Regions from separate parts of the Cobetia amphilecti genome, predicted to be linked through region 1. Evidence: predicted binding sites of a transcription regulator. Region 1 holds the regulator's gene; the other holds the start of a gene.

Region 1 (14,416 bases):
CGCTGGAACTGGGCCAGAAGCTGATGGGGCTGGACCTGAACATGGACCAGGCGCGCGGCGTGGCCGATGAGACACTGAGCTATGCGCGCGAAGAAGCCGGCGATGGCGTGGTCGATCAGGTGCTCGAAGGCATTCCGGGCCTCAAGCAGTTGCTGTGACGCCTCGAGGGCGTTGAGAGGGTCTTCTCGAACAGCCCCTCGCAAGTAAAGGCTCGCAAGAAAGGCTCGCGACAACTGCTCATGACAACAGCTCGTGACAAAAACAACGCCCCGCTGATTCTCTCAGCGGGGCGTCTTTCGTTCATGCAGGCACGGCACAGGGCCATTCAGCGAATGCGCTTGAGCAATGACTGCAAGCGGTTGAGCTGGGCCGAATCGCCGACCAGCCGCACGCGCTGGTCCATCAGGCCTTGCAGGAAGGCACGCGGCGAGGGCTTGAGCAGGAAGGCCACCGCACTGTCGCTATCGGCGAAGCGCAGCTCAAGCTCGGTATCCACCGGCAGGCCACTGCCCGTGGTGACGCCCGCGTGGGACATGCGGTAGTGACGCGCGATGCTCATGTCTTCGGTCGCGACGCCCCAGTCCAGCGGACGCTTTTCCAGCTCGGCACGAAATTCGGGGTCACGCTTGAAGGCCCGCTTGAGCAGCAGACCCAGCACCCACAGCAATATCTTGAGCTTCATGGTGTCATTCCTTGAATCGCGAAGCGTCGGTCACGCAGGCCATATGAAAATGCCACCGGCCCCGCAGGGCGGAACCGGTGGCATCAGCATGACAGCCGACAGGGCTTTTGATGACGACGATTGAAAGCCATGGCGACAGCCACCCCGGGTCTGCGCTGAAGCACGAGCCGAGGTTACTTGGTCACTGCATCCTTCAACGACTTGCCGGGTTTGAAGGCAACGGTCTTGCTGGCCGGGATGGTCAGCGGCTTGCCTGTCTGAGGGTTCTTGCCGGTACGCGCCGCACGCTGGCGCACGGTGAATGACCCGAAACCGATCAGTGAGACGTCATTGCCTTTGGCCAAGGTATGAGTGATCTCGTCGAGAATCACGTTCAGTACCTGACTGGCCTTGTCCTTGGATAGATCCGCACGCTCGGCGATAGCCGCAGCGAGTTCTGGCTTGCGCATGAAAAGCCCTCCTGGTTTGGCATTCTGCACGGGCGGCCAAGCCGCCGTTTCCATTGTTGTTCTTGCACTTGCTAGCGGTGGCGTATGGCGGCGACGCAATCCGCTCCCGGCAAGCTTTGCCGTATCAAACCTGTCGATGGCAGCAACCTGTCAGACGACGCCCGCTGAGCAGCATGTCTGACGGAGCATTCACTATCGTGCCTGACCGCGCTGGCAGCAAGGGATTTACGACCATCGATCATGGCATCGCCTAGCCTAGCAACGGCGGTGCCTGCCGCGCTAGCTCGACTTTCCTGCGAACGGCGGCGCCTGTCAACGCATATCCAATCAAGCGTTCGTTCATATCCAGCGCACGCGCTTCGAGGTCATCGCCTTCACCGGTGATTTCCCAGCGCGCCACGGCCGAACGCGGCGGATAGGCCACCACCGGCAAGGCCGGTGTCTTGACCAGCACCGGCCACGCCTTCCAGTCGAGCACGCTCGGCTCGCCACACAGGTTGGCCGCCAGGGTGCGCGCAGCCATCTGCAGCGGCTGGACATACATGGCATTGACGCCCTCGACACTGGCGCAATCGCCCAGCGCCCAGATATGCGGCTGTGAGGTGGCCAGGTGACGGTCGACACGGATGCCGTCACCGCCGGCGCTCAGGCCCGCGGCCTGCGCCAGACGAATGCGCGGCGCCAGCCCGGTGGCCAGCAGAACCACGGAGCCCGTCAGGCGACGACCGCTCTGCAGGCGCACCTCGACCGGCGCGGCCTGACGTTCGGCCTCCTCGCCTGAGCTGGCGGCGATGGTCTCGACCATCTCGCCCTGGCGACGCGTCACACCGAGTCCATCCAGCGCCGCACCCAGACGCTGCCCCAGTGCTTGCGGCAACAGTCCATCCAGCGGAGTTTCCTCAGGCGCGACCAGCGTGACGCGGTGGCCGGCGGCCGTCAGATCATTGGCGTATTCACAGCCGACCAGTCCGGCACCGACAATCACCACGTGCCCGTCTTCCCCGCGCTCGCGGGCCTTCGCCAGCGTCGCGCAGAAGGCCGCATAGTCGTCGAGGTCATTGATGCTCTGCACGCGTGAGGCCACTTCCGCGGCGACGGGGAAGGGACGACGCGGCGCGGCACCGAGTGCCAGCACCAGCTCGTCATAGGCCAGACACTCCTCGCCCAGCCATAGCTGGCGGGCATCACCGTCGATGGCAGTGACGCGTTGATGGGTACGCAGCTCGGCATTCAGCTCGTCCACCAGCGCCACCGGCGCCTGACGCGACAGGTCGGTGGCCGACATCTTCTTGGCGAAGGCGGTGGACAGCATCGGCTTGGCGTAATCGTGGCCGCTGTCCTGGCTGATGAGGATCAGCCGGCTGTCCTTGTCACGCGCACGCAGCGCGCGCGCCAGACCAATGCCCGCCATGCCGGTACCAATGATGACAAGGGTGCGAGGGTCGCGCATGGCACCATCTCCTGAGATCGATCCGAGGGAAGCGCTGATGAAAGAGCGCCAGCAGCGTCCGTCATGAACGCCGATGAATGCGCCCAGCATACCAGCCCGCCAGCAGTGCAGGCATGCCTGAGCGGGAGGCCTTGCCGCCCGGCCATGCTAGACTCGCCATTTCGTCATCCTGACAGGGAATTCACCGTGGTCCGATGCCCAGCAGGCGAGCCTCATCGCGCAGCGCTCACGCCACAGACCTCCACCTGTGAGGCGCCTCATCCGTCAGCCGAGTCCCTGTGCCAGCCTGCGCCTCGCTGGCCTTCGCCCACGCGCGCGGCACCCGCTGCTTCGGCGGCGGTGCGCCGTCATTGGCAGCCGGCTGCCGCGCTGCAAGGTGTCATGCCGGCCGGCTGGTGGGCGTGGCTCTCCTCGACGGACTCGCTGACCCAGCGTCTTGCCAGCGCCATGCAGCAGCAGGATGAACGCGATGGCCAGCCCATTCAGGGCCTGCGCGTGCGCCTGCTGCTGCAGGACACCGGCCCCGCGCGGCTGGATGAGGCACGCCTGCTGGGCATCGGCCCACGCCGGCATGTCTGGCGACGCGAAGTGGCACTCTGTCATGGCGATACACCATGGGTGATCGCACGCTCGCTGGCGGCGCTGGACCTGGCCCACGGTCATCGCCTCTCGACGCTGGGCGAGCGCTCGCTGGGCCATTGGCTGTTTCGCCAGCCCGACCTGACCCGCAGCGCCATCGATGTCAGCCGCGCCCCGCTGGTGCTTTCGAGCCCCAGGCCGCTGGCCCGCACCACCAGCCTGTGGATGCGCCGCTCGATGTTCTCGCATGGTCGCTTCAAGGTGCTGGTGCAGGAGGGCTTCACACCGGCCTTCCAGCACGCGCTGCAGCTGGCCTGAGCCTTGCGCCCGACTGGCCTCGTATCCCTCTCTTCCCTTGCCCACTACCACCCGCCCAGGAGCCCCGATGACCGCGTCATCCACTTCCGCCGCTTCGCGTCCTTCCAGACTGGCCGACTACCTCGCCCTGACACGGCTGGACCGCCCCATCGGCACCTGGCTGCTGATGTGGCCGACCCTGTGGGCACTGTGGCTGGCGGCAGATGGCATTCCCGAGCGCACGACCCTGCTGATCTTCATCGCCGGGGTCTATCTGATGCGCGCCGCCGGCTGCGTCATCAACGACTACGCCGACCGCCATTGGGACAAGCATGTCGAGCGCACGCGTGACCGGCCGCTGACCTCGGGCCGCATTTCGGAGCGCGAGGCGCTGACGCTGTTCGGGGGGCTGGTCGCGGCCGCCTTCGTGCTGGTGTGCTTCACCAACCTGACCACGGTGCTGCTGTCGATCGTCGCCGTGCTGCTGGCGGCCAGCTATCCGTTCATGAAGCGCTTCCATCATCTGCCCCAGGTGGTGCTGGGCGCCGCCTTCGGCTGGGCGATTCCGATGGCCTTCGCCGCGACGCTGGAGGAGGTACCGACCTACGGCTGGTGGCTGTTCGCGGCCAACCTGATGTGGACGGTGGCCTACGACACCGCCTACGCGATGGTCGATCGCAACGACGACCTCAAGGTGGGCATCAAGTCCACCGCCGTGCTGTTCGGGCGTGCCGACAAGCTGATGATCGGCCTGTTGCAGCTGGGCATGCTGGCGGTGTTGATCGGCATCGGCCTGCAGCTGGCGCTGGGCATCTTCTACTGGCTGGGGCTGGCTGCTGCCGCCGTCACCTTCGTCTGGCAGCAACGTCTGATCCGTGAGCGTGAGCGTGCGCCCTGCTTCCAGGCATTCCTCAACAATCATTGGACGGGTCTGCTGATCTTCGCCGGTATCGCCCTGGCGACCTGGCCGATGAGCTGACTCCTGCATAAACATTAGTATTATTTAATCTAAAGCGACCCCTGCCCTCTGTTGCTCCCCAGCCCACGGTTCATGCCTGCCTGCCGCGCCTCCAAGGCGGCTGGCAGGCTTGCGTGCAAGCTGCCATGCTGGCAGTTGTCATCTCGTTGTCATATAAGCGGGTTGTAATCGTCATCGACTTGTCATTCTGGCGCGTGCGCCGACTGCTGCATGGGATCTAGCGATGAGCTCCAAGACCGTACTGATTGTCGACGATGAATCCTCGATTCGCGAGATGATCGCCGTTGCCCTCGAAATGGCGGATTACCGCGTGCTGGAGGCAGACAATGCCCAGGACGCCCACGCCATCGTCGTCGATGAAAAGCCCGATCTGCTGTTGCTGGACTGGATGATGCCGGGCACCAGTGGCCTGGAGCTCGCGCGGCGCCTCAAGCGTGACGAGACCACCTCGGAGCTGCCGATCATCCTGTTGACCGCCAAGGGCGAGGAAGACAACAAGATTCAAGGTCTGGAAGCCGGTGCCGACGACTACATCACCAAGCCCTTCTCGCCGCGCGAGCTGGTCGCCCGTCTCAAGGCCGTGCTGCGTCGCACCACTCCCAAGGGAGTCGAGGAGGCGGTGGAAGTCGAAGGCCTGATGCTCGACCCGGCCAGCCACCGCGTCACCGCCCACGGCAACTCGCTGGATGTCGGCCCGACCGAATATCGCCTGCTGCAGTTCTTCATGACGCATCAGGAGCGTGCCTACACTCGCAGCCAGCTGCTCGATCAGGTATGGGGCGGCAACGTCTATGTCGAGGAGCGCACCGTGGACGTGCACATCCGTCGCCTGCGCAAGGCGCTGGGCACAGGCCATCAGCATCTGATCCAGACCGTCCGCGGCACCGGTTACCGCTTCAGCGCTCAGGCCTGAGGGATTCATGCGCTATTGGACCAACGAGCTATGGCGCCTCGGCTACCTTGCCGGTGGCTTCGGCCTGATCGGTGGCCTGCTGGGTCATCTGGGCTGGGGCCTGGCGCTGGGTCTTTCGCTGTATCTGTTCGTCCATCTCAAGCACTTGAAGAGCCTCTACACCTGGCTGATCACCAATCCCCATGAAGAGCCGCCGCCCGGCGATGGCGTCTGGGGAGACCTGCTCGATCGTCTCTACCGCTACCAGAAGGGCCAGCGTCAGGCTCAGGAGCGACTGCGCAGCATCCTCAACCGTATCCAGGAATCCTCCGAGGCCATGCGCGACGGCCTGGTGATGCTGGACAACCACGGTGACATGGAATGGTGGAACAGCGCTGCCGAGCAGCTGGTCGGTCTCAAGGCCAGCCACGACCGCGGCCAGCACATCACCAACTATCTGCGTGACCCCGTCTTCATCGACTACTTCAATCGGCTGGCCTACCGCGAGCCGCTGACGCTCCAGTCGCCGCTGTCTGACAACCTGACGCTGCAGATCTCCATCACCCTGTTCGGTGACAACGAGCGTCTGGTCATGCTGCGTGACGTCACCCGCCTCTATCGTCTTGAAGAGATGCGCCGCGACTTCGTGGCCAATGTCTCCCATGAGCTGCGCACGCCGCTGACGGTGCTGGCAGGCTATCTCGAGACCTACTCCGATTACGCCGATGACCTGCCACCGCGCTGGCAGCGTGGACTGGGCCAGATGCAGAGCCAGACCGACCGCATGCAGCACCTGGTCGAGGACCTGCTGACCCTGTCACGCCTGGAAACCGACGAGCTGTCCGACAATGGTCGCTGCATCGACATGAGCGCCCTGCTCGGCCATATCCGCGACGACGCCGAAGGCCTGTCCCAGGGGCGCCACACCTTCTCCATCGAGGCCGATGCCAGCCTGTCTCTGCGCGGTGAGGAGCAGGAACTGCGCAGCGCGATCTCGAATCTGGTCTTCAATGCGGTGCGCTACACCCCCGAAGACTGTCATATCACCCTGCGCTGGAAGGCGGATGACCAGGGCCTGCTGGTCGAGGTGGAAGATGACGGGGACGGCATCGACCCGGTCCACCTGCCGCGCCTGACCGAGCGCTTCTACCGCATCGACAAGGGCCGCAGCACCGCCACGGGAGGCACCGGCCTCGGGCTTGCCATCGTCAAGCATGTGCTGATTCGCCATCAGGGCCATCTGGAGATCGACAGCCACCCCGGCGAGGGTGCGCGCTTCCGCTGTCACTTCCCCGACGAGCGAGCCTGTCAGGCGAGCGCTCCCCAGGCCAGCAGTGCGCTAGCCCAGTGATGTGCTGATTCCGTGATGATCTGACCCGGACGCCAGCCCAACGCAGAACGCCCCGCAGCCACCTCGAAAGGAGGCGACTGCGGGGCGTTTCGTTTGGTCAATCAGACGACGCTGCGGCTATTTCAGCGACGAGCCAACTTAGCGACGAGCCAGTTCAGCGACAAGCCAGCTCTGCGACAGGCTGTCTCAACGACGCGGCGCCGGCAACTGACGGTAGTGGCTCTGCCACATCAGTACCGCCCCGGCGACGGCGCCCGGGATGAACAGCAGATTGGCCAGCGGCACCAGCGTCATGACGAACACCGCGGCGCCGAAGGTCAGTGAGGGCCACCAGCGCGCCTTGAGGCGCTGCTTCATGTCACCGAAGCTGACCTGATGGTTGTCCATCGGGTAGTCGAGGTACTGGATCGACATGCTCCAGGCCGAGAACAGCCCCCACAACAGCGGCGAGAGCAGGTTCAGGCCCGGGATGAAGCCGATGATGAACAGCGCGATCATGCGCGGGATGAAGTAGCCCAGCTTGGCCATTTCACGCCCCAGCGAGTCGACGCCGATCTTCATCAGGCCGCGGTCATCATCGATCAGGGTGCCATCCAGACGATGCTCGACCTTCTCGGCCAGAATGCCGTAGAAGGGCGCGGCGATCAGGTTGGTCACCAGGCTGAAGGTGAAGAACACCACCAGCAACAGACTCACTACCAGCACCGGCCAGATCAACCAGCTGAGCCACTCCAGCCACGCCGGTACCTTGAGCATCCAGTAATCGATCCAGCCACCGAACTGGTTGAACAATACCCACAGCGTGATGCTGTAGAGCACCAGGTTGATCGCCAGCGGTACGAATACGAAGCGGCGCAGCCCGGGGGTATAGACCATGCGGGTCCCGCGGACCAGCGCCGATACGGCATCAATCATGCGACGTCCTCGTCATCTCAAAAGAACCGGTCAGCCAGCGGGCTGACCGGAGCCACACCCTAGCACTCCCGCCTGCGCGGCGCAGCTGTCGGCCGCCTGACATCGCTCGCGCTCCCACGACGCAATCGCCCCGCGACCTGCCGGTAAGCAGGAGCGGGGCGAAAGAGGCGACACAGGGGCAGGGAAGCGCGTCAGCTCACTTCTTGTCCAGGTCCTGCGGCTTCAGGTCATGGGTATCGGTGTGACGCACGTCCACGCCCTTGACCAGGAAGATGACGTACTCGGCCAGGTTGTCGGCGTGGTCACCGATGCGCTCCAGCGCACGCAGAATCCACATCACGTTGAGCACCGGCGTGATCTGGCGCGCGTCTTCCATCATGAAGGTCATCAGCGAGCGCATCGCGCTCTGATATTCCAGATCCACCGAGGCGTCTTCACGCAGTACCTTGAGGGCAAGGTCGGTATCGAAGCGCGCGAAGGCCGTCAGGGAGTCACGCACCATGCTGCGCACGTGCTGACTGAGGTGACGCACCTCGACCATGCCGCGCGGGCTCTGGCCGTTCTCGACCAGCGAGATGGCGTTGCGTGCGATCTTGCTCGATTCATCACCGATACGCTCGAGATCGGAGGTGGCGCGGATGACGGCCAGCACCAGGCGCAGGTCGGAGGCCGCCGGCTGACGGCGGGCCAGCACCCGGGTGCACTCGTCATCGATCTTGAGCTGCATGTCGTTGACAGCCTTGTCGTTGTCGCGCACCCGCGTGGCGGTTTCACTGTCGCCTTCCAGCAATGCCGTGACGGCATCCTGCAGCTGCTTCTCTACCAGTCCGCCCATGGCCAGCAGGTGTGTCTTCAGTGCATCCAGCTCGTGATTGAACTGCTCTGAGATATGCTTGCCGTGCGAATCGCTGGTGATATCCATTTCCCTCTCCCGGAAAGTCGCCCACCGAGTCAGGGGGCGTGACATGAATGACGTGACAAGTATGGCCCACTACTGACTGACACAGCGGGCTCCCCCTCAGCATGCCGACACTTGATTGCAGTTATGTTTCACCCCTGGCGCAAAGGCGCTATCTGGCCGCCATCGTCAGCAATATCAGGGCAAAAAGGCTACCTGGCTGCACGTTCGCGGCTGAGCGCGCTAACCGAAACGCCCCGTGATGTAGTCTTCCGTCTGGCGGCGCCGCGGGTTGGTGAACAGCTGATCCGTCGGGGCGAATTCCACCAGGCGGCCCTCATGCAGGAAGGCGGTATCGTCTGACACCCGCGCGGCCTGCTGCATGTTGTGCGTGACGATGATCAGCGTCAGGCGCGAGCGCAGCGAACGGATCAGCTCCTCGATCTTGAGCGTCGAGATGGGGTCCAGCGCCGAGGCCGGTTCATCCAGCAACAGCACCTCCGGCTCGACCGCCAGCGTCCGCGCGATCACCAGCCGCTGTTGCTGGCCTCCCGAGAGCCCCAGCGCGCTGTCGTGCAGGCGGTCCTTCACTTCTTCCCAGAGCGCCGCGGAGCGCAGACAGGATTCGACCTTGTCATCGAGGTGGCGCTTGTCATTCTCGCCGACCAGCCGCAGTCCGAAGGCCACGTTCTCGTAGACCGACATCGGAAAGGGGTTGGGCGTCTGGAAGACCATGCCGATCCGGCGGCGCAGCATCGGCACGTCCACGCCGCGCGCATGAATGTCCTCGCCCTCGAGCAGTACCTTGCCGGAAAGACGTGACTGTTCGTCGAGATCGGTCATGCGATTGAAGGTACGCAACAGACTCGACTTGCCGCAGCCGGAAGGGCCGATGAAGGCCGTCACGCGCTTGCGTGCGATCTGCAGGCTGACATCCTCCAGTGCGCGTCGCGTCTGGTTCTCCTTGCCGACACGTGCCTGATAATCGAGGCTCAGGTGGCGGGTTTCCAGGCAGATGTCCTCAGCCGGCCGCGCAGGCGTCTCCTGAAGAAACAACTGGGGCTTGGGCTGTTCAGAGTCACGCCTCATTCGGTGGCTCCCTTGTAACGTTGTGCCAGCATGTGACGCAGGCGAATGGCACTCAGATTGAGGCATAGAATCACGACCACCAGCACCAGCGCGGTCGCGTAGACCAGCGGCCGACTGCTGAAGGCATCGCTGCTCTGGAAGGCCAGATCATAGACCTGATGCCCCAGATGCATGAATTTGCGGTCCAGATGCAGCCACGGGAAGCTGTCATCCAGCGGCAGGTCCGGGGCCAGCTTGACCACCCCGACCAGCATCAGCGGCGCGACTTCGCCCGCCGCACGTGCCACGGCTAGAATCAGCCCCGTCATCAGCGCCGGCGAGGCCGCCGGAATCACCACGCGCTTGAGCGTTTCCAGGCGTGTCGCCCCCAGCGCCAGCGCGCCTTCGCGCAGACGACGCGGCACGCGCGCCAGCCCCTCTTCCGTGGCGACGATCACCACCGGCAAGGTCAGCAGGGCCAGCGTCAGCGAGGCCCACAGAATGCCGCCGGTCCCGAAGGTCGGCGTCGGCAGCCGCTCGGAATAGAACAGCTCATCGATTCCGGCGCCCAGGCCATAGACGAAGAAGCCGAGGCCGAACACGCCATAGACGATGGAGGGCACCCCGGCCAGGTTGCGCAGCGCGATGCGCGTCAGGCGCGTCAGGCGTCCCTGATGGGCCACCTCGTGCAGATAGAGCGCCGCCATCACGCCGAAGGGCATCACCATGATCGACATCAGTACCACCATCAGCACGGTGCCGAAGATGGCGGGCCAGACGCCACCGAAGCCCTCGGTAGGCGCGCCGGCCACGAAGTCGCGGAAACGCTTGAAGGTCATCATCAGCCGGCCGCTGAAGCCCATCGCATTGGGTCGCCAGGCATTGCGGATATCATCGAGCGCGATGCGGCCTTCGTAGCCGCCATTGCCGCCCAGCAGCAACTGACCGCCCGCCAGCGCATCACGCAGGGCACTCAGCTGACCTTCACGCTCGATGAAGGCACTGCGCACCTCTTCCAACTCCTCCTGCATCTCCTGCTCGAGCTCAGCATCCTCTTGAGTCCGCGCCGCGTCACCATCAGCAGTGGCGCTGCGCCGGGATTCGAGCGACTGCTGCAGCGCCTGATAGCGACTGCTCAAGGCTTCACTGTCCAGGCGCAGTGCCTGCAGCTGGCGGCGCTCGCTCTCGATCATCTTCAGGCGGGCAAAAAGTGGCTCGGCGTCTTCGGACAAGGGCCGGGCAGGCCCGTCGCCGACGTCAGGCGTGTGGTCCATCTCCCCCGTCATCGGGTCACTCAGCGCCCGTGGCATGCCGTAGAGAGTGCGGCCGTCGCGCATTTCCAGCATCAGCGCCTGGCTGGGGAAGGTCATCCTGTCGAGCAGCGTCTCCGGCAGCCACTGCCAGCTGGCCGCGGCCCCGTCACGCGAGGATGTCTGCAGCAACCACCATTGCTGGCGAGCGTCATCCCCCTCGCCCGAGGTAACACGGCGCATCTCCTCGTGCATCAGTTCGCCGAGCAGATGGCGATTGTCGGCCGCCGGCTCACCGCGCGTAGTGGTCAGGGCCGTGGGACTCTGGCCCGGCTGTGCCGACAGCTCCACCTCGACCAGTCGAGAGGGCCAGAAGTGACTGAAGGAGCCCACCACCAGCAGGCTGAGCAGGCCCAGCACCAGCACCAGCGAGACACTGACCGCCATGGCATTCAGCCAGCCCCACGGGCCGCCGTCGCGCCAGTAGCGCTGCAGGCGCCCGACCAGCGGCTCGCGCGGGCGCAGCAATGAGGAGCTGGCGCGATTGGTGTCAGGGTGACTCATCCCCAGCTCCCCTGATTGGGTGGCGTGAAGCGCTGTCGCAGCACTTCCGCCAGCGTATTGACCACGAAGGTGAAGACGAACAATGCCAGGGCGGCGAGGAACAGCAAGCGGTAGTGGCTGCTGCCGACCTCGGCCTCTGGCAGCTCGATGGCCAGGGTCGCGGCCAGTGAACGCAGGCCCTCGAACAGGCTGGCATCCACCAGCGGCGTATTGCCGGCTACCATCAGCACGATCATCGTCTCACCGACGGCGCGCCCCATGCCGATCATCATCGCCGAGAACAGCCCGACCGCAGCGGCAGGCAGGATGACTCGGCGCAGGCTCTGCCATGGCGTCGCGCCAAGCGCCGCGGAGCCGGCGGCCAGACCGCGCGGCACCGACGAGAGAGCATCCTCGCTGAGCGTGAACAGGGTCGGCATCACCGCCAGCCCCAGCGCCATGCCGGTCACCAGGGTATTGCGCTGGGCGTAATCGATGCCGTAGTGGCTGAACAGCCACTGACGGAGGTCGCCGTCGAACCACCACTGCTCGACCTGGCCGGCGATGGTCACATCCAGCCACAGCAGCACGAACAGCAGCGGCAACAGCCCGAAGGCCGCCATGTTTTCCGGCAGCAGATTGCGCCATACGCGCGGCGACAGGGTCCACAGGAAGCCGGCCACCATGGTGCCCAGCGGAATCAGGACCAGCCCCAGCAACACCGCCATCAGCTCACGCTCGACGAAGGGTGCGACCACCAGGGCGGCGATGAAGCCGATCACCACGGTCGGCAGCGCCTCCATCATCTCCAGCAGCGGCTTGATGCGGGAACGCTGGCGCGGCGCCATGAAGCAGGCGACATGGATGGCACAGCCGAGCCCCAACGGCACGGCAAACAGCAGCCCGACCAGCGCCGCCTTGAGCGTGCCCCACATGATGGGCACCAGCGACAGACGGGGTTCGTGGGTGCCGGTGCTCTCCAGCTGCCAGATCCACTCCGGCGCAGCGCGCCCCTCATACCAGACCTTGCCGAAGATGGCGTCGAGCCCGACGGCCTGATGCGGGTCGTGTATCGCAAGCCCGGCATAGGCCTTGCCGAGCGCCCCCAGCGGCGCTTCCTGAGCGGGCAGCCTTGTCTCCCGGGTCGCCGATGCCAGCAAGCGGCGGTCATCATTGTCAAATTCCAGCGTCACGCCAGCCGCGACCCGGGCGGCGTCCAGCCAGTCCAGCACCTGACGGCGACGCTCGCTGGTGGCCAGATAGAGGCCAAGGCGGCCGTTGGCGTCCAGCGCGGCAAAGCCGAGGCTGTGATGGGCGGCGGCCATCGTCACCACCGGCGCCGACAGGTCACTGTCAAAGACGCCGGCCTTGACCAGCGGCTGCGCGTGCGCCGGCAACAGGTAATGGCTCAGGCCACCTGCCGCGTCCCCGACGATCAGGCTTCTGCCGCCACGCAGGACGCTGATCGCGGTGATCGCCGGCGATGACGCGGAGGCAGAAGAGCTCACAGCGTGATGTGCCAGCTTGCGCGCCAGCGGCTTGGTTCCGGTGGAGGCCTCGCTCAGTTGCCACTGGGTGAAGCCATCGCGGTCAGCGGTGACCAGCAGACGCCCCTGCTGCGAAGACAGCCTGGCCGTGCCCGGCAACCACTGCTGCTGCCACTCGGAGTGCGGAGTCTGGCTTGCTGCATCGTCCTCCAGCGCGCCTGCGGCGCCGTGCGACGCCGACAACGTCAGGCGCGCCAGCCACAGGCCATCGCCCTCCTCGAACGGAATGCGCAGCCACAGCTGGTCACGGCTGAGCACCAGGCTTGCCTGGCGGCGCTCAAGCCCAGCGGGAACCTCGATGGCACTGCCGCGCAGGCGAACGCCGGCGGCGGACTGCTGAACCAGCTGCAGGCGATCATCCGCGAGCCAGACACCCGCCAGCGGCGAGGTGCGCGAATCCGCCGTCGAATCATCTCTGGCCAGCACGGGAGGCAGCCCGTCACGCGCGGAAAGCGGCATGTCAGGCAAGGCGCTCAGCCAGTCAGGGTCGCTCAGCCAGTCAGGGGCGGTCTGAGCGGCAGGCATCTGCTGGTCGCTCGCTTGCTGTTCGAGCGCCTGCTGAGGAAGCGACGTGACGCTGGCGGGCTTGAGCAGCGGCCACGACACGCTGACCAGATAGGCCAGCATCACGACGACGATGACCATCACGCCCAGCCCGGCCGCTGTCAGCCACAGACTGGCAAGACGGTCATGCCGCAGACGACGACGCTGCATTCGGGAGGCATCAACTGCCGACATGAAATATCACCACGAAAGGATGTGCGCCCTGGAGTGTCGACTCCGCAGACGCATGAAGCGGGTATGGCACCGAGATTATGTCCAAGTGATGACAGAGAGATGACAAAGGCGAATCAAAGGGCATCCACATCCTCCAGCCCCAATTGCTGACGCCAGTGCAGCAGCTGCTTTTCCGGCAGTGGCACATAGCCACCGCGCAGGATGGCCTGCTGGCCCTGGCGCGACATGATCAATGACAGGAAGGCCTGCTCCAGCGCCGGGAGCGGCTCGTCAGGCACGCGATTGACGTAGATGTACAGCGCGCGGGTCAGCGGATAACGGCCATCGCGAATGCTGGCCCGGCTCGGGAAGACGGCGTGGCCACCCGCCTCACGGCTGACGGACAGCTGCTTCACCAGCGGCGAAGAGGTGCTGAAGCTGGCATAGCCGATGCCATTGGGTGAGGAGCCCACCGCACCGATGATGGAGGCCGAGCCCGGCTGTTCGCTGACATCGAGGCGGAAGTCACCATCGCACAGCGCGATACGGCGGAAGGCGCCGTAGGTGCCCGAGGTGGCACTGCGCCCGAAGCGCGTGATCTGGCGGTCATTCCACTCATCGCTCAGCCCGAGCTGGCCCCAGCGATTGGCCGCCTGGCCACCACAGTTGTGCGTGGCGGAGAAGATGGCATCCAGCTGCGCGATGCTGATCTCCTCCAGCGGATTGCTGCGATGCACGATGATGCCCATCGCATCCAGCGCCACGGGCACACCCAGCGGCGGATAGCCGAATTCACGCG
Region 2 (14,416 bases), 1.7 Mb from region 1:
CCAGTCTCTGTTTCATAGATCTCGTGCCCGACGATCTTGCGGCTGAAGACGTCCATTATCAGGTACAGATACCACCAAGTGCCGCGCGCGGGACCGGGCAGCCACGAAATGTCCCAGCACCAAAGCTGGTTCGGCGCCGTCGCCTGGTGAGTGGTCGGTGGGCGCTTACGCTGAGGGGCCTGCTGTCGGCCCCGGTGATGTTGCTGATCATATTCATGAAGCACTCGGTATATCGTCGACTCAGAGGCCAGATAGCGGCCCTTGTCAGCCTGATCGGCCACGATGAAGGCCGGAGGGCGGCTTCGGTACTCTGGAGCGTTGCACAACGCCACGATCGCTTTTCGCTCCTCGGGAGATAGCTTGTTGGCCGGTTCCGGGCGATCGGCGTCGGGGCGGCGGTCCGCCGTCACTTCGCCTTCTGCGACCCAGCGGTAGTAGGTCCGCACGTTGATGCCCATCACCTGACAGGCCTTGGCCAGCCGAGCCCCGTCACGCTGGGCGTCTTGCACCAGGGTCACGATGCGCTGGCGATCCGGGAGGCTGGTCAGTCGTCCTCGTCGTGGGTCGTGCCCCAGATCGCCTCGGCTTTTTTTGACAGGGTCAACAGGGCCGCCGTCTCGGCGAGGGCCTTGTCCTTGCGGTGCAGCTCGCGCTCCAACTTACGGAGCCGCTTTTGCTCCGCCTTGCGAGCCTGGCGTTGTTGCTTGGCCTGCGCTGCCACGTCGTCGTTGGCGTTCATGCAGGCATCCCGCCAGGCTTCCACCTGCTCGGGGTAGAGCCCACGCTCGCGGCAATAGGCGCTGAGTTCGGCCTCGTTCATCGGGGCCGTCTCCAGGACGATCTGGAACTTCTCCTGACTGGTCCACTGGTCGGGCTGGGTGGAACGTGATGGCAAAACTTGTCCTCGCTCTCTGGCCTGTTTCCGCCAATTGTAGAGGGTTGTTGCAGTGATGCCTTCCTGTTTGGCCAATTCCGGGATGGTCATGCTCATAGGCGGCGCCATCTTCTTGAGGATGGCTTCCTTACGCTCTGTGGAATAACGCACGTTGATCACCTCTCAATCCGTTTAGGTGACAACTACGCTGGCAGATAAGGGCCCCTCCTCAGCGCTTCTGGCGAAAGCCCAAGGCCTGGCAAGCAGCTAGCAGTTAGCAGTTAGCAGCTAAAGGTTCTTGCTAGTCATCATCGCCCTCTTCCGCACTCTTCTGGCGCGCCTTGCGCTCCTGCTCTTCTTCCATGGCCGCCATGATGTTCTCGAGCAGCGCATCCACGTCCGGCGCTTCGGCGTCGTCCTCATAAAGGCCCGTCAGCTCGACATCCGGGTCCATATCACCGGCCTCGAACAATGCCCAGATCTCGTCGGCGTAGCGTGTCTGTGCCAGTTCAGGCGCGAACATCGCGTAGTAGGCGGTGATATTGGCGACATCCCGCGCCAACATGCTCTTGGCATTATTGTTGGCCGCGGCATCGACTGCCTGCGGCAGATCAATGATCACCGGGCCATAGTCATCGACCAGCACGTTGAACTCGGACAGGTCACCATGCACCAGCCCGGCATGCAGCATGCGCACGATGTACTGCATCATCAGCGCATGGTCTTCCCGCGCCTGCTCGGCGGACATCGAGACATCATTCAGGCGCGGTGCCACATTGCCGTCGTCATCGGTGACCAGCTCCATCAGCAGCACGCCATCGAAGCAGCCGAACGGCTGCGGCACGCGCACACCGGCATCGGCCAGACGATACAGCGCATCGACCTCGGCATTCTGCCAGGCGGCTTCCTGCTGGTTGCGTCCGAAGCCGGAGCCCTTCTCCATCGCCCGTTGACGGCGACTGTTACGCACCTTGCGGCCTTCCTGATACAGCACAGCCTGCTTGAAGCTGCGCTGGGCAGCATCCTTGTAGACCTTGGCACAGCGAATCTCTTCTCCGCAGCGCACGACGTAAACCGAGGCTTCCTTGCCACTCATCAAGGGGCGGAGCACTTCATCGACCAGACCGTCATCTATGAGCGGCTGGATTCTCTTTGGCGTTTTCATCGCGTTCTTATACGCGTTTTGCGATACATCGGGAATCACCCTGTAGCAATTTTGTGACATACCTTACGACAAAACCCCCGCCAATGCGTCATTGGCGGGGGTTTCAGCATTCACTGACAGACTGCCTGATCGGCAGCAGCGCCAGCGCTTATTGGGCGTTCTTGAGGCTCTGCATGTCAATCACGAAACGATACTTGACCTTGCCCTCCTGCATGCGCTTCCAGGCATCATTGATGGTGTCGATGTCGATCATCTCGATATCGCAGCCAATGTCGTGCTCGGCGCAGTAGTCGAGCACTTCCTGGGTCTCCGGCATGCCACCGATCAACGAGCCCGCCAGTACACGGCGCTTCATGACCAGGTTGCCGCCCTGCAGCGCGGGGTCCACTTCCTGCACCAGGCCGACGAGGATATGCGTGCCGTCGTACTTCAGGGTATTTAGGTAGGGGTTGAGATCATGCGGCACCGGCACCGTGTCGAGCAGGAAGTCGAAGGTTTCAGTGGCGGCTGCCATCTGCTCGTCATCCGTCGAGACGATCACATGATCGACACCATTCTCGCGCGCTTCCTCGACCTTGCTCTCGCTGCGGGTGAAGAGCGTCACTTCACAGCCCATCGCCTTGGCGAACTTGATGCCCATGTGGCCTAGGCCGCCCATGCCGATCACCCCGACCTTGTCGCCGGACTTCACGCCGTAGTGACGCAGCGGCGAATAGGTCGTGACACCCGCGCACAGCAGCGGCGCGGCCACTGCCGGGTCGAGCTTGTCCGGGATGGAGACCACGAAGCGTTCGCTGACGACGATCTTGTCGGAATAGCCGCCCTGGGTGAGGCTGCCATCGTGACGGTCCGGGCTGCCGTAGGTCATGGTCATGCCGTCGAGGCAATATTGCTCGAGCCCCTTCTGACAGGCGCTGCATTCACGGCAGGAATCCACCATGCAGCCGACGCCGACCATGTCGCCCACCTTGTACTGACTGACGTCATTGCCCACCTGGATCACCCGACCCACGATCTCGTGCCCCGGCACCAGCGGATACTGAGAAAAGCCCCAGTCATTGCGGCCGACGTGCAGATCCGAGTGACAGACACCGCAGTAGAGAATCTCGATGGCCACGTCATCCGGTCGCGGCTGGCGACGCTCGAAGTTCCAGGGCGCCAGGTCTGCCGTTTCGGATGCCACCGCATAAGCGCGAGTCTGGCCGGCAAAATCACCATTGGAAGGGCTTGTCATGGAGTCTCTCCTTGCTTGGCTGAGCGACGGGCAGCCTGACCATCAAAGATGATTCAGCGCCCGTAAAAGGATTCGCATGCCATGCGGCAATCGCGATCATGCCCACTGACCTCTTGCCGACAGCCCGACTTTTCAATGGCTTGGCCGCCCTGCATCACTGTGTTGGTCAGATCGCAACAGCGAGCCACCACGCTACGCGAGGCTTGCAGACACAAGGAAAAGCGACGCAAAACATCAGGCTTCTGATTCCAAATTGATGCCATCAAGCAGCAAAGTTGCCACTGTGTTATCATTCACTTTCACCCCTCACGTCTTGGAACGGAGTCCCGCATGGCGAATACTCGTACTGCTGCAAAGAAAAAAGCCCCGGCTGCTGTCGAAACCTCAGCCTCGCTTGAAGCTCAGATGCAGGCCTTCCTGGACCGTGGTGGCAAGGTGGATGTGATTGAATCCGGTGTCAGCGGCCAGGTCATTGGCGTCAAGCCGACCAAGCCGTCAAACCCTGCTGCCAAGAGCTGAGGCTTGCCATCAAGCCTTGGTGCTCGAACGCGCTGCTCGCCTCACTCAACTGGCGCCTGCCATCGAGTCACTGACCGTGAGAGCGTTGTTCATCGCTAGACCTCCAGCCGCTGCCCTGCATCATCAGGTAGCGGCCGGCTTCTTTCTGGGGAGAGGAAAATCACCTCTTGCCTACCCTTGCTCCTCCCGCCACGGCGACGCCCATGCCAGGATCCTCTTCGCGCGACAGCTCTCTCGACTCCCGCCAGCACTGCGCGCATGTCTCTCGCGACGCGGATGGGGCACGCACACGCCTGGCCGTCTTCATTGATGTGCAGAACATCTACTACACCACCCGCGACACCTTCGGTCGGCAGTTCGATTATCGTCGCCTATGGGCAGAGCTCGAGCGCCTCGGCTCGATTCAGCATGCCTACGCCTACGCGATCGACCGTGGCGACCCCAAGCAGCAGCAATTCCAGCAGCGCCTGCGCGAGATAGGCTTTGAGGTCAAACTCAAGCCCTTCATACAGCGCGGCGACGGCTCGGCCAAGGGCGACTGGGATGTCGGCATCACCATCGACGTGATGGAAGCCGCCCCCGAGGTCGATGAGATCATCCTCGCCTCCGGCGATGGCGACTTCGCCCTGCTGCTGGATCATGTCGCGGCGCGCCACGATGTGACTACACACGTCTACGGCGTCGGAGCCCTCACCGCCCTCGCCCTGATGAAAAGCGCCCATCACTTCCGCGAAGTCGATGAAAGCCTGCTGATGCGCTGACACCGATCGATCGCGTCTCAACCGCGCTCGAATCCTGTCTGTCGCACAAGAAACGCCCGCACGCCCTCAACTAAACAAGAGGATGTGCGGGCGTTTTCGTCTGGGCTACCAGCGGCCTGCCAGGCATTCAGGCTTTACCGCGAACTTGCCGACTAGCTCTGTGGTGCGGCACTCAGCGTCAATTCGATGGCGTCGTGGCGCCAGTGTTCATCATCGCAGTCCACCGCGCGGCCATTCTGATCGAAGTTGATGCGGGTGATGCGTTGCGCGGGACTGCCCTGTGCGGCGTTCAGCGCGGCGGCGGCCTCAGCGTCGAACACCGTGGAGGCCAGCTCGAAGCTCACGCGACTGACACGAATGGCGTATTCGTGTCGATAGAGGTCGGTCAGGGAGTGGGCTCCGAGGTCGAAATCGAGGATGCCCGGGAAGCAGTCACGTCGCAGGTGATGGCAGACATGCAGCACGCGCCGCCCATCGATACGCCGCACGCGAGTGATGCGATAGACCACTGAGCCCTCCGCAATCCCCAGTCGCTGCGCGATCACCGCGTTGGCAGCGACTTCTCCTGCCGCCAGTACCTCGGTGCTGGCCACCCGCTGCTGTGACTCGACCATGTCGCGAAATGGCAGGCACGCCAGCAAGTCATAGCGCAGTCGTGGCGGCGAGACGAACCAGCCCCGCCGATTCTCGCGATAGATACGACCCTCCGCCTCCAGCTGCAGCAGGGTGTCGCGCAGGGTGACCCGCGTCGTGGCAAAGCGTTCGATCATCTCGCGCTCGGAAGGCAGGCGCTGTGAAGCGCGTAGCGGCGCTGCCTCAAGATGGTTCAGCAGCTTGCCCTTGAGCCCTGCCACGGGGACATCCGCGTCAGGAGTTGCCGATGAAGCGGCGTCACTCTGGGGCTCAAGCGAAGATGAAGGCATGCGAAGTTCCTGAAAGATAACGAAAGACAGCAATTTCTGGCGAGTCACTTGCATGACATCCAGGGCGTCCAGGATGGAAAGGGTCAGAGAGAAGCGATTTCTGTGGTCTAGTTCAGATGACCCGCAAAGCTCAGTGCGTCTTTCCAAGACACGCTTGTCGAGACACGCATGAGGAGAATAGTGGCATTGGCGTGACAACTCGGTGACAGCGCAGCTCTGGCTGCCACGCCAGCTCAGCCATCACGTGCAGGCTCATGCCTTGCACGCCTATGGCTGTGGAAGATAGCGAGGACTGGAGCCCGCGGCAAGGCGCGGAGAAGGCACGGAGAAGGTATGAAGGAGGCAGAGGCAGAGCCGCCACCCCATGCCATGACAACGACATGTTGACGACACGCAACTGTCACAGGCGAGCGCTAGAGTCGATCGTGCCTTTCGAACTGAACTAGACCACACAATCTCGGCTGCCTCGGCACTTGCCTGAGCACTGGTCTGATCAATGATCCGAGAACTGGCCTGAGCAATGACCTGAGCACCCGGACGTGCTCTCAGCGTGTCGACAGGGTGCCTGATGCCCGTCACGCCTTACCTTCAGCGCAGCGATTGTTCATCACCTACTGGGGAAATCTCCTTGAAGTCGATTGCCACTACCTCATCCCGCTCCACCGGCCTGCTGGTTTCCACCTGCATGGCCGCCCTGTTGGGCAGTGCCTCCGTCAGTGCCGCCGACATGCCGGCTGACCTTCTCGAGGCCGCTCAGTCCGAAGGCCGTGTCGATAGCGTCGGCATGCCGGACAGCTGGGCCAACTGGAAGGACACCTGGGCAGACCTCGAGTCGAAGTATTCCATCGCGCATAGCGATACCGACATGAGCTCCGCCGAGGAAGTCGCCAAGTTCAAGGCCGAGGGTGAGAACGCCACCGCCGATATCGGTGACGTGGGCTTCGCCTTCGGTCCGATCGCGGTGCAGCAAGGCGTGACCCAGGCCTACAAGACCACGACCTGGGAGCAGATCCCGGAGTGGGCCAAAGACAAGGATGGCCACTGGGTACTGGGCTACACCGGCACCATTTCCTTCATGATCAACAAGACACTGGTCAGCGAAGATGAGCGCCCGACCTCCTTCGCCGATCTCGCCGAGGGTGATTACAAGGTGTCCGTCGGCGCCGTGGGCAAGGCCTCCCAGGCCAACAACGCCATTCTCGCCGCCGCCTTCGCCAATGGCGGCAAGGAATCCGACCTGACACCGGGCCTGGAAGTCTTCGCGGAACTGGCGCGCCAGGGCCGTCTGTCACTGGCAGAGCCGAGCATCGCCAACCTGGAGAAAGGCGAAGTCGAAGTCGCCCTGCTGTGGGACTTCAATGCCCTGAACTATCGCGATCAGATCAACCGCGACACCTTCGAGGTCGTCATCCCGTCTGATGCCTCTGTCACCTCCGGCTACGCCACCATCATCAACAAGCATGCCGCGCACCCGAATGCCGCCAAGCTGGCCCGTGAGTACATCCTCTCCGACGCCGGTCAGCTGAACCTGGCCAAGGGCTATGCCCGTCCTATCCGCGCCGAGCACCTCACCCTGCCTGAGGATATCGCCGCCAAGCTGCTGCCCAACGAGCAGTACGCCAATGCACGTCCGGTCCAGGACTTCGCAGGCTGGGAAGCCAGTGCCAAGCAGTTGCCACGTCAGTGGCAGTCCCAGGTACTGATCCACCAGCAGTGATCCCCGACCTCTGCTTCACGCGAGCAGAGCGCGCACCATCCTGACAGACGGCATCGCCTTTGCGGTGCCGTCTTGAGCTTCACGGAGTCACCATGTCTCAGCGTGTCATTCTTGTCGTGCTCGACGGCCTCAACCACGCCGTGGGTCATCATGCCATGGGCTATCTGAGTGCCCTGGTCGAGGCCGGCCGTGGCCAGTATCAATCACTGGACTGCGAGCTGCCGGCCATGTCGCGCCCGCTCTATGAATGCCTGCTGACCGGCGACCTGCCTGTCGACTCAGGTATCGTCAACAACGGCATCGTGCGCCGCTCACGCGGCATCAGCCTGTTCGACCTTGCCAGCCAGCAGGGCAAGCGCACGGCTGCCGCCGCCTATCATTGGGTCAGCGAACTCTATGTCGCGGCCCCCTTCGTGCCGGCCCGCCATCGCTGGCTCGACAATCCGGAATCCGCCATCCAGGCGGGCATCTTCTACTGGCAGGATCTTTATCCGGATGACCATCTGTTCAGTGACGCCGAAATGCTGCGCCTGCGTCACGACCCGGATTTCCTGCTGGTGCATAGCATGAACATCGACGATGCCGGCCATCGTCATGGCGGCGATACACCGCAGTATCGCAATGCCGCACGGCATGCCGACGTCGCCCTGGCCGACTACCTGCCGGCATGGCTGGAAGCCGGCTATCAGGTGATGGTCACCGCCGATCACGGCATGAATGCCGACCGCTCACACTCCGGCCTGCTGGAAGAGGAGCGTCGCGTGCCGCTGTGGACCTTCGGCAACGCCTTCGCCAACGGCGCCGCGACGGACCTCAAGCAACGCGAACTCTGCGGCACCCTGGCCACACTGCTGGGGCTTGAGCACAGCAAGGCGAGCAATCCGTCGCTGCTGGCGAGCCATGCTGCCACGCGAGGCCTCAAGTGATGTCTGCCGCATTGAAGCGTCGCCTGACCAGCCCCGTCATGTGGCTGCTGCCGTTTGCGCTGATCTTCGGCGCCTTCCAGATCGCGCCGCTGGTGTGGGTGATGATCAGCGCCTTCAAGACCACTACTGGCTGGGGGCTGGCCAACTTTCACGAGATCGCCTCCTCGGCCTTCTTCCGCCAGGCCATCTGGCGCAGCCTCGAGATCTCCTTCATGTCCAGCGTGCTGGGACTGGCGATCGCCGCCGTGACCTGTCACAGCATGCACCGCTGCGGCCCGCGCCTGACGCGCATGATGATCGCCTTCACCAACATGACCAGCAACTTCGCCGGTGTCCCGCTGGCCTTCGCCTTCATCATCCTGATGGGCGCCAACGGCATGCTGACCCTGATGCTGGAGCGCTTCGGCCTGCTCGAGGACTTCAATCTCTACTCGCGCACCGGCCTGATCGTCATCTACACCTGGTTCCAGATTCCGCTGGGCATCCTGTTGCTGTACCCCGCCTTCAGCACCCTGAAGACGGAATGGCGAGAAGCCGCCAGCCTGCTGGGCGCCAATCGCCTCGCCTACTGGCAGCACATCGGTCTGCCGGTGCTGTGGCCGTCACTGGCAGGTACGCTCACCGTGCTGTTCGCCAATGCCATGGGCGCCTACGCCACCGTCTATGCGCTGGTGAATACCAGCTACAACCTGATGACCATCCGCATCGCCAATCTGGTCTCCGGAGACCTGTTCCTGCAGCCAGAACTGGCCAGTGCACTGGCCCTGGTGCTGGTCGTCATTCTCGTCATCGTCACGCTGATTCAGCAATGGCTCATGCGCAGGAGCTACCATGTCACTTCCCGCTGAACTGCCCTATCGCCACGGCAAGCCCTTGCTGCCCAGCCTGATGGCGCGCCTGCGCCGCGTGAATGTCTATACCTTCATCGTCACCAGTGTCTTCGCACTGCTGGCACTGCCACTGATCGCGACGCTGTTCTACGCCCTGGCGACACGCTGGGGCGCCAGCCTGACTCCCGACGCCCTGACCGTGAAATGGTTTCTGGAACTCTGGACCACGCCGCGTTTTCTGGCGGCGTTCGGGCGCTCGCTGCTGGTCGCCGTCGGCGCGCTGGCACTGTCGTTGCTGCTGATCGTACCGGTGGTATTTCTCGCCCACACACGCTATCCGCGCCTGGACAGCGTGATGAATGGGCTGATCCTGCTGCCCTTCGCCGTGCCACCCATCGTGTCATCGGTCGGCCTGCTGCAGCTCTACGCGGGCGGCCCGCTGGCCATCGTCGGCACGCCGTGGATCCTGATCCCCACCTACTTCACCATCGTGCTGCCCTTCATGTACCGCGCTCTGGCCAACAGCCTGCGTGCGCTGGACGTGGCGTCCCTGATGGAGGCCGCTCAACTGCTGGGGGCAAGTCCGCTCAAGGCGTTCTTCCTGGTCGTACTGCCCAATATCCGCGTCGGCATCCAGATTGCCGTCTTCCTGGCCTTCTCGTTCCTGGCCGGCGAATTCGTGTTTGCCAACATGCTGGTCGGCACGCGCTTCGAGACCCTGCAGGTCTATCTGAACAATATCCGCGGCGCCAGCGGCCACTTCACCAGCGCCCTGGTCATCACCCTGTTCGTGTTCACCCTGATCCTGACCTGGCTCGGCAATCGTCAGCCCGCCGAGCAGGAGATGCCCGCGGATGACCCCGACGAGGCGCTGGCCACCACCATGACCGACGGCTTGCCCGGCCCACTGCCGAGCGCCGACCCTGAGCCGCGCCACACTCACCACCAGTCGTCAGACTCCGCACCCCGAGGGGACCGCTGATGCTTGCCATCGACACCGCCACCACTTTCGATAGCCAGAGCGCCGGCGGCCTTCTGACCAGCGCCCTGCGCGAACGCGCCGCCGACCAGCACTACCTTAAGCTCAATGGCCTGGCCAAGAGCTTCGGCAAGACCCAGGTGTTCGCCGAGATAGAGGCCGAGATCGCGCGCGGGGAATTCATCACCTTGCTCGGCCCCTCCGGCTGCGGCAAGTCGACCCTGCTGCGCGCCATCGCCGGCCTCAATGATGTCGATGCCGGCCAGATCATCGTCGATGGTCACGACATCACGTCGCTGCCGCCGCAGCGTCGCGGCATCGGCATGGTCTTCCAGCACTATGCGCTGTTCCCCAACATGCGCGTGGCGGAGAACGTGGCCTTCGGGCTGCGCATGAAGAAGGTGCGCCCGGAAGAGCGCGAGCGGCGTGTCAGCGAGGTGCTCAGACTGGTGGAGCTGACCGATCAGGCGCAGCGTTTCCCGCACCAGTTGTCTGGCGGTCAGCGTCAGCGTGTGGCGCTGGCACGCGCGCTGGTGGTCGAGCCGCAGATCCTGCTGCTGGATGAGCCGCTGTCGGCACTCGATGCACGTATCCGCCGCCATCTGCGTGATCAGATCCGTGACATCCAGAAGAGCCTCGGCCTGACCACCCTGTTCGTAACCCACGATCAGGAAGAGGCACTGCTGCTGTCGGACCGCATCTTCCTGATGCATCAGGGGCGCATCCTGCAACAGGGCAATGCCGAGTCGCTGTATACGCGGCCGGTGGATGCCACGGCGGCAGGCTTCATGGGGCATTACAATCTGATCGGTCGCGAGCTGGCGCGCCCGCTGCTCGGCTATGAAAGCGACAGCCCGCGCGTGGCACTGCGTCCGGAAGCGCTGTATCTGCAACCGGACACCAGCCCCCAGGGACAGCAGGATGAATATGCCAACTTCCCGACCCAGCCCTTGCCGGACAATGCCGGCCCCGGCTGCCCGGGCGTGATTCGTCGCCACCAGCTGCTCGGCAATATCGTGCGTTACGAGGTGGACTGTCAGGGACTGCGCCTGAATGTCGATGTCCTCAATCGCAGCGCTCGGCAGTTATTGCCGCGCCATCTGCGCGTGATGCTGCACGCCGATCTGGATGAGGTTCAGGCGCTGGGCGGTAACGAGACCGCCGCCATGTCGCAGGTGCCCCATGGATGACATCACAGGACTTGCCATCTTCGATCTCGACGACACCTTGCTCGAGGGCGATGCCACGGGGCTTTGGGCCGACTGGTTGATCGCAAAGGGCTGGATCGCCGATGGCGAGGAATATCGCGCGATCTGGGCACAACAGATGCTGGACTACGCGGCCGGTGAGCTCGACATGGAGACCCACCTGACCCACCTGCTGGCCCCGCTGGCAGGGCGCGCCGTCAGTGAGGTCGATGCCGAGGTGGCACGCTTTCTCGATGCCGAGCTGATGCCGCGCCTGTATCGTGAGGGGCTGGAGCGAATTCACTGGCACCGCGCGCAGAATCATCAGGTCGTGATCATCTCGGCCTCGACGGCGCACCTGGTCGCCCCCCTCGCCGAACGTCTGGCGCTGGACGCGGCCCTGGCCACGGCCCTTGAGACCGAGCAAGGCTGCTACAACGGGCGGGCCCGTGGCATTCGCACCTTCCGCGAGGGCAAGCTCGCGGCACTCAAGGCATGGCAACAGCAACATGCAGGCCACAGCGCCGGGGTGCCCAGCTGGGGCTATTCGGATTCACGCAATGATCTGGCCTTGCTGGAGTTCGTCGATCACCCCTTCGCCGTCCACCCGGACCCGACCCTCGCCAGCCTGGCGCAACAGCGCGCCTGGCAGACACTACGTTGGCAATGAAGGAAACCAGGTTGGCAACAAGAAACGCTGGGCTGGGATCGAGAGACTGGACTAGAGTCGAGAGTCCCTGCGCTGGAATTGAGAGAAAGTGCATAATAGGCGACGCTGGGCGTAAAAAAAGGCACTCTATGCCAAAAATGCAAGCATAAAGGAAGCCATGCAATGGCCAAGGTCAGGGTCAGTCGGACCGCACGTGTACCCGATCCCATGCGCGTCAGGCGCTATCTGAAAGCCCCCGAAGTCGGCCCACGCGTGCTGTTCTTCAGTGGCGGTACCGCGCTGACCGGGGCCTCACGCACCCTGACCCGCTATACCCACCACAGCATCCATCTGGTGACGCCGTTCGACTCCGGTGGCAGCTCGGCCAAACTGCGCGACGCCTTCTCGATGCCCGCCATCGGCGATCTGCGTTCACGCCTGATGGCGCTGGCCGATGACAGCGTCCTGGGCCATCCCGACATCTATCGCCTGTTTACCCACCGCCTGCCACGTGAAGCGCGCCCGGAGATGTTACATGCCACGCTGCGCGAGCTGGCGGCCGGACGTCATCCGTTGACCATGGCGGTCGCGGAACCGATGCGCACCCTGATCTGCCATCAGCTGGGCTTTCTCATCGACGCCATGCCGGAAGGCTTCGATCTGCGCGGCGCCAGCATCGGCAATCTGATCATTGCCGGTGGCTATCTGAACCATCACCAGCAGCTGGATCAGATCATCTTCCTGTTCTCCAAGCTGGTACATGTACGCGGCACGGTGCGCGCCGTGGTCAATGCCGATTGCCATCTAGCGGTGACGCTGCAAGATGGTCGCGAGATCATCGGCCAGCACCGCATCACCGGCAAGGAAGTCGCCCCCCTCGATTCGCCCATCGCGCGCATGCGTCTGGCCGCGACGGAGGGCGACCACCATGTGCCCGTGGTGCCGGAGCTGCACGCCAACAATCGCCAGTTGATCGAGTCGGCCGAGCTGATCTGCTTCCCTCCCGGCAGCTTCTACTCCAGCGTGCTCGCCAATCTGCTGCCCAAGGGCGTCGGGCGCGCGGTGCTGGCCAACCCCTGCCCCAAGGTCTACATCCCCAACTGCTGCCCGGACCCGGAGCAGACCGGCAAGCGCATGGATGAGCTGGTCAGCGTGTTGCTCGACACCCTGTGTGCCGACCTCACCGGCCGCATGGAAGACTGCCCCACCGAGAACCTGCTCAACATCGTGCTCCTCGACAGCCAGCGCGGTGACTATCCCGGCGGCCCATGCATCGAGGCGCTCGAGCGCATGGGCATCACCGTGATCGACACCCGTCTGATCAGCGAGCAGAGCGCGCCCTACTACGACAACGAGCTGCTGGTCACCGCGCTGCTGTCACTGGTGTGACACCAACCGCGAGCTACTCGGCCTGAAGTTGCACTGCATGAGTTGCTCGGCAGAAAAAGCACGCCCCCGCCTGCCAACAGCAGACGGGGGCGTTCTTTTTCAGATACGACGTCGGGGCTTAGATCACGCCACGCACCGCGCCGAGGATCACCATCCCCAGCACCAGCTTCCAGGGGGCCAGCGAGAAACGCGTCAGAGCGATGAAGGCGGCCAGCGCGATCACCAGGTCCGTTCGGCTCAGCACGCTGGTGGTCCATAGCGGGTCATAGAGCGCCATGCCCAGCACGCCCACCACGGCCGCATTGGCACCGGCGAGCGCAGCGCGCGCCCCGGCGCGGGCGCGCAGACGCCCCCACAAAGGCGCCACACCGATCAGCAGCAGAATCCCCGGCAGGAAGATGCTCAACAGCGCAATGACGGCACCGAGCAGTGCCGAGCCTCCGCCCACCTGCGCCATGCCGGCCCCCAGCCAGGCGGCAAAGGTGAACAGCGGCCCCGGCACCGCCTGAGCGGCGCCATAGCCGGTGAGGAAGGTATCGGCCGCGATCTGGCCCATCTCCACGGTGGAGGCCTCCAGCAGCGGCAGCACCACGTGCCCGCCCCCGAATACCAGCGCCCCGGTACGATAGAAGATATCGACCAGACTGCCGGAGGCCACCAACGGCAGGCCGATCAACAACACGAAGAACGCGATCAGGCAGTAGCGCGCTAGGCGCGTCGAGACCGGCAATGACAGCCCCGCGGCCTGGGCTTGCTGGCGCCCGGATGCCGCCTTGTCATCACGACACAGCAGGCTGCCGAGCACTGCGCCCATCGCGATCACCCCGACCTGCGCCCAGGCGCTCTGTGCCAGCGCCAGGCCCAGCATCGCCAACAGCGCCAGACAGGTACGCCGCAAGTCCGGGCACAGCTTGCGCGCCATGCCCCAGATCGCCTGGGCGACGACGGCCACCGCCACCAGCTTCAAGCCGTGGATCACCCCGGAGGCTAGCGGCCCTTCGAGGCTGCCCGCCACCAGTGCCAATACCAGCAACGCCAGCGCAGACGGCAAGGTGAAGCCGATCCACGCCAGTATCCCGCCCATCACGCCACCGCCACGCACCATGCCCAGCGCGAAACCGACCTGGCTGCTGGCCGGCCCCGGCAGAAACTGACAGAGCGCGACCAGCTCGGCGTAGGGCTTGTCACTCAACCAGCCTCGCCTGCGTACCAGCTCATCGTGGAAGTATCCCAGGTGGGCAATCGGGCCGCCGAAGCTGGTCA

Evidence for each region. The regulator PhoB, encoded in region 1, activates phosphate uptake and scavenging genes when phosphate is short. The targets are predictions, from matches to a motif close to TGTCATANNNNTGTCANA.
Region 2: the regulator PhoB is predicted to act here: its motif matches at 5,667-5,684, upstream of R1T44_RS11590 (UTRA domain-containing protein).

The regions. Positions count from the first base shown of each region.
Region 1 covers NZ_CP136695.1:269,900-284,315, forward strand. The annotation lists gene R1T44_RS01200 (DUF2780 domain-containing protein) at 1-158, shown strand, start outside; gene R1T44_RS01205 (hypothetical protein) at 326-682, opposite strand; gene R1T44_RS01210 (HU family DNA-binding protein) at 856-1,131, opposite strand; gene R1T44_RS01215 (NAD(P)/FAD-dependent oxidoreductase) at 1,382-2,581, opposite strand; gene R1T44_RS01220 (chorismate--pyruvate lyase family protein) at 2,921-3,478, shown strand; gene ubiA (4-hydroxybenzoate octaprenyltransferase) at 3,546-4,436, shown strand; gene phoB (phosphate regulon transcriptional regulator PhoB) at 4,660-5,349, shown strand; gene phoR (phosphate regulon sensor histidine kinase PhoR) at 5,357-6,679, shown strand; gene cysZ (sulfate transporter CysZ) at 6,866-7,594, opposite strand; gene phoU (phosphate signaling complex protein PhoU) at 7,791-8,516, opposite strand; gene pstB (phosphate ABC transporter ATP-binding protein PstB) at 8,736-9,581, opposite strand; gene pstA (phosphate ABC transporter permease PstA) at 9,578-11,374, opposite strand; gene R1T44_RS01260 (ABC transporter permease subunit) at 11,371-13,638, opposite strand; gene R1T44_RS01265 (PstS family phosphate ABC transporter substrate-binding protein) at 13,752-14,416, opposite strand, start outside.
Region 2 covers NZ_CP136695.1:2,708,472-2,722,887, forward strand. The annotation lists one part of gene R1T44_RS11565 (IS3 family transposase) at 1-566, opposite strand, end outside; one part of gene R1T44_RS11565 (IS3 family transposase) at 569-1,003, opposite strand; gene R1T44_RS11570 (PA4780 family RIO1-like protein kinase) at 1,176-2,039, opposite strand; gene R1T44_RS11575 (NAD(P)-dependent alcohol dehydrogenase) at 2,188-3,273, opposite strand; gene R1T44_RS11580 (hypothetical protein) at 3,604-3,792, shown strand; gene R1T44_RS11585 (LabA-like NYN domain-containing protein) at 3,996-4,553, shown strand; gene R1T44_RS11590 (UTRA domain-containing protein) at 4,706-5,476, opposite strand; gene R1T44_RS11595 (ABC transporter substrate-binding protein) at 6,105-7,193, shown strand; gene R1T44_RS11600 (alkaline phosphatase family protein) at 7,286-8,119, shown strand; gene R1T44_RS11605 (ABC transporter permease) at 8,119-8,967, shown strand; gene R1T44_RS11610 (ABC transporter permease) at 8,951-9,931, shown strand; gene R1T44_RS11615 (ABC transporter ATP-binding protein) at 9,931-11,118, shown strand; gene R1T44_RS11620 (HAD family hydrolase) at 11,111-11,785, shown strand; gene R1T44_RS11625 (GAK system CofD-like protein) at 11,948-13,153, shown strand; gene chrA (chromate efflux transporter) at 13,272-14,416, opposite strand, start outside.